Regions from separate parts of the Brevibacillus sp. RS1.1 genome, predicted to be linked through region 1. Evidence: riboswitches for the same ligand, from Rfam matches in the RefSeq annotation. Region 1 holds a riboswitch; the other holds the start of a gene.
What was found. A riboswitch is a leader RNA that binds a small molecule or an ion and turns the genes downstream of it on or off. The one in region 1 is predicted to bind cyclic di-GMP.

Region 1 (4,596 bases):
AGGGCTGTACAGTCAGTTCACCCTCGGAAATACGGTTAGCCACGGTGGCAACTGCTGCAATAGGGCGTGAGATTTGCCGGGAAACAGCGTAGGCGATTGCGATCACAACAGCAACAACAACGATGACAATGATCCTAACCATGGTGGTAACGGAAGAAACCGCGGACGTTATGGATTCGACTGGGATATGCAGATACAAACCAAAGTTGGTCTTGGGAATCGGGGAGTAGGTGACAACGTATTCCTTACCATTGTCCGAGTAGCTGTATGAGCCCTTTTCCGTTTTTCCTGATTTCAGGATTTCCATTAATGATTGCGGCAGACCGGATTCCGCAAGCGGTTTGCCGATCAGATCCTGGGTAGGATGGTATTGAATTTGATCCTTGTTATCAACGAGAATCGGATAACCATCGTTGCCTACTTTCAAATCTTTGAGAAAGGTAGCTGTGAAGTCATCTACATTGACGAGCCCGGTCAAGACACCAAGCTTCTCGTTGTTTTTCCCTTTTACAGGGGAAGCGACGATGATAGAGCGATTGCCGGTTGTCTTCGCAACAAGAACATCGGAGAAGCTGGGCTTGTCCTGCATACCGTCTTTGAAGAATTGGCGCTCGCCAAGATTGATTCCAACGCTTTTGGGGAACGTATCAGCCGTTACTTTTCCATCGCTTGCGATAAACGTATTTCCGTCATACAGCTTCATTTCCTCGGTAAACTTGCGAATGAATTCATTTTTTGCTGCTGCATCATCGGATTGAATATCCGAGGTGCGGGCTAAAACTTGAATTTCTGTCATACGCCGGTCCAGATATTGATCCATAGCTATGGCTGTACTGGAAGTAAGGTCAACATAGGATGATTTTTGTTTATCAATGAGAATGGATGAAAAGCTGTTCGTGATAAACAACGAAACGGCAGTAAGTGGAATGACAGCCACGACGAGAAACCAAAGAATCATTTTGTTCCTGAGCTTGTTGAACAAAAACATAGGTTTGTCCACTCCTAATCCGTGAATGCGAAATAGAAACAGTCAGACTGCTGAGATGAGCTCAGCAGTCTGACAAAATATTAATAGCCCATTGCTGCGCCTTCACCGCGAGGGTCAGCACCGCCAAATTTTACATTGGTTTGCGGGTCAATCAGGATTGCGCCGGACTGTCCCATCGCATCGGTATAGGCTGCTTCAAGCTTTTCGACTGGATGCCCACGTTTAATGAGCTCGTCCAGGACTTCTTGAGGGATGCGGCTTTCCACCTTGAGATTGTTGGAAGCAGATCCCCAGTTGCGCCCATGCAGCCATCTTGGCGCTTCGATTGCGTCTTGCACGCTGAAACCAAAGTCGACGATGCGTGTGACGAGAGCGGCTTGCGTTTGCGGCTGACCTTCTCCCCCTTGTGTTCCGTAAAGAAGATAAGGCTTGTCCCCTTTAAAGAGCATAGCTGGGTTAATGGTGTGGAAGGTGCGTTTTCCTGGTTCCAAGTGATTGATGTGTTTGGAATCCAGAGAGAAGTAGCTTCCGCGGTTTTGTAAAAGGACACCCGTATCTTTCGCTACGATGCCAGAACCCCAGTCAAAGTAGTGACTCTGAATGATGGACACGGCATTTCCATCTTTGTCGACGATCCCGAACCAGGTTGTATCGCCTTTTGGATCAAGCGGTTCTACGGATTTGGCTGCTTGCTTCATATCAATGCGCGCAGCTAAATCCTTCCCGTGCTGCTTGGACAACAGCTCATCCACAGGGATATCCGCAAAGGCAGGGTCAGTCAGCCATTTGTCGCGGTCAGCGAAAGCCTGTTTGGTAGCTTCCACAATCGTGTGGTAGTAATCGGGTGTTCCTTCACCCATGCTCTTGAGGTCAAAGTTATTCAAAACATTAAGAATAGAGAGCGATGCCATGCCTTGGGAGTTAGGTGGAACGTTATACGCTTTGTAGCCACGGTAGTCTACCGTAATGGGATCTGCCCAAGTGGAGGTATGCTTTTCAAAATCTTTCAACGTGAGCAATCCGCCGTTGGCTTTCATGTCTGCTACGATTTTTTTAGCAACTTCTCCTTTATAAAAACCGTCAGCGCCTTTTTTCGCAATGATTCGCAAAGTATTGGCAAGATCCTTTTGTTTGAGAATTTCGCCTGCTGCATAAGGATCGCCGTTGGGCTTCAGGAATGTTTTGCGGAAGCCATCAAAACGTTGAAGATTCTTCAAGTCATTGTCAGTTGGATCTGTCGCGTATTTTGTCCAATATACTTGGTTGGGGGAGACGGGATATCCGTTCTCGGCGTATCCAATGGCAGGCTCCAGCAGTCTGTTCCATTGAAGCTTATTGTTGCCCATGCTTTTATGGGCGTAGTTGTACGCCTCCCACCAGCCGGAGACGACACCAGGGACAGTGTTTGCTGATTCATAACCGCGGGACGGGATTTTTTCGTAGCCTTTGCCTTTGTAATAGTCGATGGTTGCCTTTTCGCCTGCGCGCCCACTGCCGTTCAGCGCCTTCAGCTCTTTTGTTTTGGCATTGTAGATGAGCCAGAAGTTATCTCCGCCAATGGTTGTGTAATGAGGATAGACAACAGCTAAGGTGGAAGCGGCTGTAATAGCAGCATCTACTGCATTTCCACCGTCTTCCAATGTTTTCAGGGCCGCAGCCGTAGCCAGATAGTGAGGAGTCGTCACCATTGCGTTCGGTGACATCGATGTTGGACGGTTAGCAGCTTGTGCTCCAGAGAATGTTGATACCCCGATGACAGCAGTCAGCGCGACGGTCGAGAGTTTCTTCCAGAATGACATTCCTATGAAACCTCCTTCATGATGAAAAGAATAATGATTCATTAAACCGGCTATCCGCTGTTGCCTCACCTCCTTTAAAAGTTAAAAATACACAAACATACAAAAGTAGACAAAAATAGACATTATGAGCGCAAAAAAAGACCAATGATATAGGATCATTGGTCGCGTCCTACATCAATACTTCGGTAGCTGGCAAGCGTGTCCGCTGTTGCGGAGGTAGCCCCTGTAGCTTTGCGTCGCCGGATTTCCCCGGGTATGCCGTTTCGATATCAATGGGTGAAGCATAAAATGACACATATACTGATTCAATCGTTGTGGGAAAATGTTCCTAAAACTCCGTTTGCCAATAATATAGACTATTTACCATTTGTGGTAAATAAGAAAAATATTTTAATCCGGAAAAATAGTTAGGAATGCTATGTATTTTTCGACAGATATTCACACACCTCCTGGGGCAAAGCTGCTTATGATGATAAAAAGGCACATTTGCCAAGGAGTGAAACAAAGACCATGATGCATCCCGATACAGAATTGCGCTATATCAACGATGAGATCGGGTACGGTGTGTTTGCGACAAGGTTTATCCCAAAAGGAACGATTGTATGGGCACAGGATGATTTGGACCAAGTATTGGACCCTGCATTTGTGGAAAGACTTGACTCATTACGAAAACAGGACGTACAAAAATATTCGTTTAAGAACCAGTTCGGAAAGTATATTCTTTGTTGGGATAAGGCAAGGTACGTGAACCACAGCTTTCATGCGAATTGTGTGCCGACCATGTATGATATGGAATTGGCTGCACGGGATATTTTTCCGGGCGAAGAGCTAACTGATGATTATGGAACGTTAAATTTGGATGAACCTTTTGAGTGTTTGCCCGAGTCCGACACGGACCGCTCCCGTGTAATGCCCGATGATTTGCTTCGGTATTACCCGCAGTGGGATCGGATTGCAGCGGAAGCATTCCAACGGTTCAATCATGTTGAACAGCCTTTGCTGCATCTGATTCCCTCGAAGCATCTCGAAACGATTCGTGGGATTACGGAGCAGCGCTTAGCCATTGATTCTGTTATTCACCTGTATTGCAGGTCACAATGGCAAACGGGGCAGCAATGGGAGACGTGAGCGGGTCGGTCAACGACCCGATTTTGTTGAACTCTGGGAAGAGAATCAGTATTATGGAGTGTAAAGGTGAAGTGAAAGGTTGATTTCATTGGAAAACAAGGTAGCGGCATCCAATTTTATCCGCAATATCATGATTGATGACTTGCAAGAGGGCAAAGTAAAGGAAATCATTACCCGCTTTCCCCCAGAACCGAACGGGTATCTCCATATTGGACATGCAAAAGCAATCTGCCTCAACTTTGAGTTGGCACGAGAATTCTCCGGCAAGGCCAACCTGCGTTTTGACGATACGAACCCGGTGAAGGAAGACATCGAATACGTAGAAGCCATCAAAAGGGACGTTCAATGGCTTGGCTTCGAATGGGACGGGTTGTTTTTTGCATCTGATTACTTTGAAGAGATGTACAACCGAGCGGTGCTGTTGATTAAAAAAGGTCTGGCTTACGTAGACGATCTGTCTCCTGAAGACATGCGTAAAATGCGTGGAACATGGACAGAGCCAGGCACAGATAGTCCGTTCCGCAGCCGGTCTGTGGAGGAAAACCTGGACCTGTTTGCACGTATGCGCCAAGGGGAATTCAAGGACGGGGAAAAAGTGCTGCGTGCGAAAATCGATATGGCTTCGCAGAACTTCAACATGCGTGATCCGGTTCTGTATCGAATCTCCCATGCAACGCATCA
Region 2 (4,596 bases), on a different contig from region 1:
CAAATAATTCCTTGGGAACCATCATCGCCTGCTTGGTGTTTTTTTGAATCGCGTTGGTGATCACATCTCCCTCCTGGAGTGGATCACCAGACTTTACCTGCAGGGAAAATGTTTGGGCAGGCACATTGCGCAATAGCTTTTCCGTGTCGTAGACCCCAATGGTAATGTCATCGTTGAGCAAATCATTTAAATAGGGAGCAACCTTGATGAAAGCCTCGAGAAGTTCTGCATTTTTCCCCTTTTCGGAGGCTTCTGTTTCGTTCCATCCTTCGTATCCGTTCATGACCCTCTTCACCTCTATCTTTTGCTAGCATTAGTACGGAAATTGACGCTTCTTGTGCTGAACCGAAATCCATTTTAGCGTAGTAAACTCTTCTAGGCTCCATTGACCATTCAAGCGTCCCAATCCGGAATGCTTTTCACCGCCGAACGCCACAATTGGTTCGTCATTGATCGTTCCATCGTTGATATGAATCATGCCGGTCTCAATGCGCTTGGCCATCTGGGCACCTCTCTCCAGATCGCGGGTATGAATCGCCCCGGACAATCCAAATGGTGTCTCGTTCGCCATACGAATTGCTTCTTCCTCGGAAGCAAACGACATGATGCAAACAGCCGGACCAAACAGCTCTTTCGATGCAATGGACATGTCTGTGGTCACTCCTGTCAAAACAATCGGCTCGACCACGTTTCCTTTTACTTCCCCTTTCAGTGCAGGAACGGCTCCTTCGCGTATCGCCTCATCGATCGTTGCCATCAGGTTGGCGACTTGCCGTTGATTGATGAGTGGACCGATTACCGTGTCTGGATCATTTGGGTCGCCTACCTTGAGACCAGATACTTTTTCCACATACAGATCGAGGAATTTATCGTATACATCTTGGTGAACCAGAACCCGGTTAGCCGACATGCAAATCTGACCTTGGTGGGTAAAGCGGCTGAATACCGCTGCATTGACGGCATACTGGAGATCCGCATCCTCCAAAACAATCAGGGCACTATTGCCACCTAGCTCCAAAATCGCCTTCTTGAAATGCTTCGCTGCCACTTGCGCGATATGGCTTCCTACTTGGCTAGAGCCTGTAAACGAAAGGATGCGCGGAATCGGGTGGGAGACAAACCCATCGCCAATTTCAGCAATATCCGTTACAACGACGTTGATCAAGCCTTTGGGCAGACCTACTTCTTCAAAAATTTTCGCGATGAGAGTCCCACCCGTGATTGGCGTGTGCTCATGCGGTTTGAGGACGACACCGTTGCCCGCGCCAAGAGCTGGAGCTACGGACTTCATCGACAGATAGAACGGGAAGTTGAACGGACTGATGACACCGACAACTCCTGCGGGAATCCGATACAAACGATTTTCCTTTCCGTCTACGGGAGAAGGGAGAATTTTTCCTTCCATACGTACAGGGAACGTAGCCGCCTCGCGAATAATATCCTTGACAAGCCCGATCTCAAAAAATGCCTTCAGTCGGGTTCCACCTAGTTCACGAATGATGATCTGAATGATTTCTTCTTCATGCTCTTCGATATAGCGAACTGCACGCTCCAACATTCGGGATTTGGTATAGGCATTCACTTCATCCCACTCTTTTTTCGCGTTGGCTGCCGCCTTGTAAGCCGCGTCGATATCCTCCAGATTTGCCATTTTGAATTCTGCGATGACTTCCCCGTTGTAAGGGTTGATATCTTGCAATGTCTTCGCGCCAAGTCCGTCGCGCCACTCCCCATTGATGTACTGCTTGTCCAGTGTTTGAAGGATTGACATGCTACAACCACTCCCTTTTGAAAAATAAAGAGGCCCCTTTCGCATGAAAGGAGCCGTCATACTAAAACAGCAAAATACACTGCTCGTTGGCAACCCGGCTGCCATCGTAACGTGTACATTAGGCCCGTGGCTTTGCGTCCCCACTTTTCAATGGGTTTGCCCATTCATAGCGAATGCTGATAAGATTTTGTCGAAAAAAGGAAAGATATGGAGAAACATACTTTGATTATAGTACTCCATTTCGAATAGTCAAACGTAAACATGTAAATATTTCGTGAAAGGAAAGAACAAATATCAAAAAGTCCGCATCGCTTGGATACGGACTCCTGATTTTTCTTCCTCATGATCACAATAACTTTTTGACATCCTTTACGCTCGTCGCGAGCATTTGCTCTACCGCGTTGGCGTCTCTTACGTGCTTGGTGATGCCTTCATTCAGCTCGTCCAGTAAGCCCTTTGCCTCACTTACCTGCTGGGACACATCGTCAGCAAAACGCTTTTGATGCGCGATGATTTCCATCACACCCGCCACTTCGACGTTCAGTACCTGGAAAGCGTTCGCGATCTGATCCGTCTTCTGTGCAGCATCCTTGCTGATGGAAAGTCCATTTTTGATCGCACTGCTGCTTTTTTCACTGTTGGACAATGCTTCTTTGATTTCTTCTTGAATCTTGCCGATCAATTCCGCAATCGTCTTGGTCGAGTTCGCTGTCATCTCTGCCAGCTTCCGTACTTCATCCGCTACGACAGCAAAGCCTCGGCCTTGTTCCCCCGCACGTGCAGCTTCTATCGCTGCATTCAGAGCGAGAAGGTTAGTCTGATTCGTAATATCGCTGATTACCTTGACAATACTCGTAATTTCCGAAGAACGCTCTTCCAAGAGGCTCATGGACTTGGACGTATGAACCGATTCTTTGTCGAGCAGGCTCATGACTTCCACAACGTCCGTCATAGCCTTATTGCCTTCATCTGCACGCGCTACCGATTGTTTGCAGATGTCTGTCAGGCGCTCTCCTCGAACCGACAACTGGCTCGCAGATTCATCATCCCGCTCATTAATGGCCTGGATATTCTCTACGGCACGCTTCATCCTCGTCACCAATCGCACCATTTGATCGGAATCGGCGTTCATTGCTTGGTCCGAAGCGAGGATTGCACCCATCTGTTCGTAAAGACCGCGAAGCTCATGTTTCCATGCGTCTTGCTGTCCTGCCATTGTGGTTGTGGCTGTCGTCGCTGCTGTCTCTTTTTCTGCCAGGCCTTTGTCTTTTTTCCAAAACATCCGCTTCCCTCTCCTTTGTACCCATCAATTGTCACCTCGGCGGCTATATACGCGGGACTCGATTATTCCCGGATGTTGTTTCGCCAAGCTCAGCAAGTTTTCCAAGAAATAATAGTGACCCTCCAAGAGCTCCACGTCTTTACGCTCAAAATGCTTCACCTGCAAATACTGCTGCATTTCCAAAGCATAGCGCTCCAGTTTATCGTGAAAATCGTTGGCACGAAGCATTTGCTCCACTTCTGGATATTCTGTTTTCAGGCGACTCAGCTCGCTGTATACACGCCCACCCTCCAGAATCATCTGGTAGGCCGTACGCTCGAGCGTAGCTGTTGTAGCTGCCTCCTGCTCCTCACGCTCCTCGCGCAAAGCTGCCAAGTACGTGATAAAATGGTAGACAGTTAAAAACAATGGTCCTAAAAATAGAATGATCCCTGCCTTGTACACATGCTGATTGGACAAATTGCTGATGAGCAGGAACAAGTGAAACAAGATCGCACCCAACCATACATAGATGATGATTTGGTGATTGATCTTCCCTGCCTTTTGGTGGCGTGAAAAGGCAAAGGTAAGTCCGAGCAGATAAAAGGCAAGCAACGTAAAGCTGGCAGAAAACAAAGCCATCTCCATATCGGTCAGCCAATCTGCATCGGCGGGTATTTCGATAAAGAATTCAAAAGCGAGCACCAGCAGTGAGAACAACAACCCCATGATCCAAAACCGGCTTACTTCCGAGTCATTCCTCCGCCGGGAGCGGTAGCGTTTTGCACGGGATCCTTCCATAATGCTCTCACCTCATTCTCTATGATTCGCCATGATTCTATCTTTTCCTTTCACATGGGGCCAAAATCTGACATCGGAGGCTGTTATGACAAAAAATTTACCAACACCATTTATCGAGCGCATGAAAACCTTGCTCGGACACGACTATGAGGCCTTCGTTTCCTCGTATGATCAGCCTGTGACACACGGCTTGCGAGTCAATCCGTTGAAGGTGGAGCGTGACGATTTTTTGAAAATCTCGCCGTTTGCTGTAGAAGCAGTCCCTTGGTGCGAAAACGGGTTTCGCTACAAAAAGCCTGCTCGTCCCGGCAAGCATCCTTTTCACTCCGCTGGCATGTATTATTTGCAGGAGCCAAGCGCGATGTCCGCTGCCGAAGCACTCGGTGCACAACCTGGTGAGCGAATCCTCGACCTGTGTGCAGCGCCAGGGGGAAAATCGACGCAGCTTGCAGCGTTTTTGCATGGACAAGGAATGCTCGTGGCAAACGAAATCCATCCTGTTCGGGCAAAAGCCTTGTCAGAAAATCTGGAGCGCTGCGGCGTGACCAATGCCGTCGTGACCAACGAAACGCCCGAACGCTTACAGGAGCGATTCCCTCAGTTTTTTGACCGAATTTTAGTAGACGCTCCTTGCTCTGGCGAAGGAATGTTTCGCAAGCTGCCCGAAGCAATCGAAGACTGGAGCCCAGCAAAAGTAACGGAGTGCCATGTCATGCAAGGCGATATTCTCGAGGCGGCCGCTGCTATGCTGAAGCCAGGCGGG

Region 2: another riboswitch for cyclic di-GMP. It lies ahead of yfmT (benzaldehyde dehydrogenase); the one in region 1 lies ahead of ggt (gamma-glutamyltransferase).

What each region holds. Positions count from the first base shown of each region.
Region 1 is NZ_JABSVA010000004.1:244,464-249,059, reverse strand. Features, by position in the region: gene HP570_RS15470 (methyl-accepting chemotaxis protein) at 1-988, opposite strand, end outside; gene ggt (gamma-glutamyltransferase) at 1,069-2,787, opposite strand; cyclic di-GMP riboswitch class I at 2,969-3,057, opposite strand; gene HP570_RS15460 (SET domain-containing protein) at 3,298-3,915, shown strand; gene HP570_RS15455 (glutamine--tRNA ligase/YqeY domain fusion protein) at 3,995-4,596, shown strand, end outside.
Region 2 is NZ_JABSVA010000007.1:82,365-86,960, forward strand. Features, by position in the region: gene HP570_RS21255 (methyl-accepting chemotaxis protein) at 1-283, opposite strand, end outside; gene yfmT (benzaldehyde dehydrogenase) at 314-1,771, opposite strand; cyclic di-GMP riboswitch class I at 1,857-1,942, opposite strand; gene HP570_RS21265 (methyl-accepting chemotaxis protein) at 2,118-3,053, opposite strand; gene HP570_RS21270 (hypothetical protein) at 3,078-3,833, opposite strand; gene HP570_RS21275 (RsmB/NOP family class I SAM-dependent RNA methyltransferase) at 3,919-4,596, shown strand, end outside.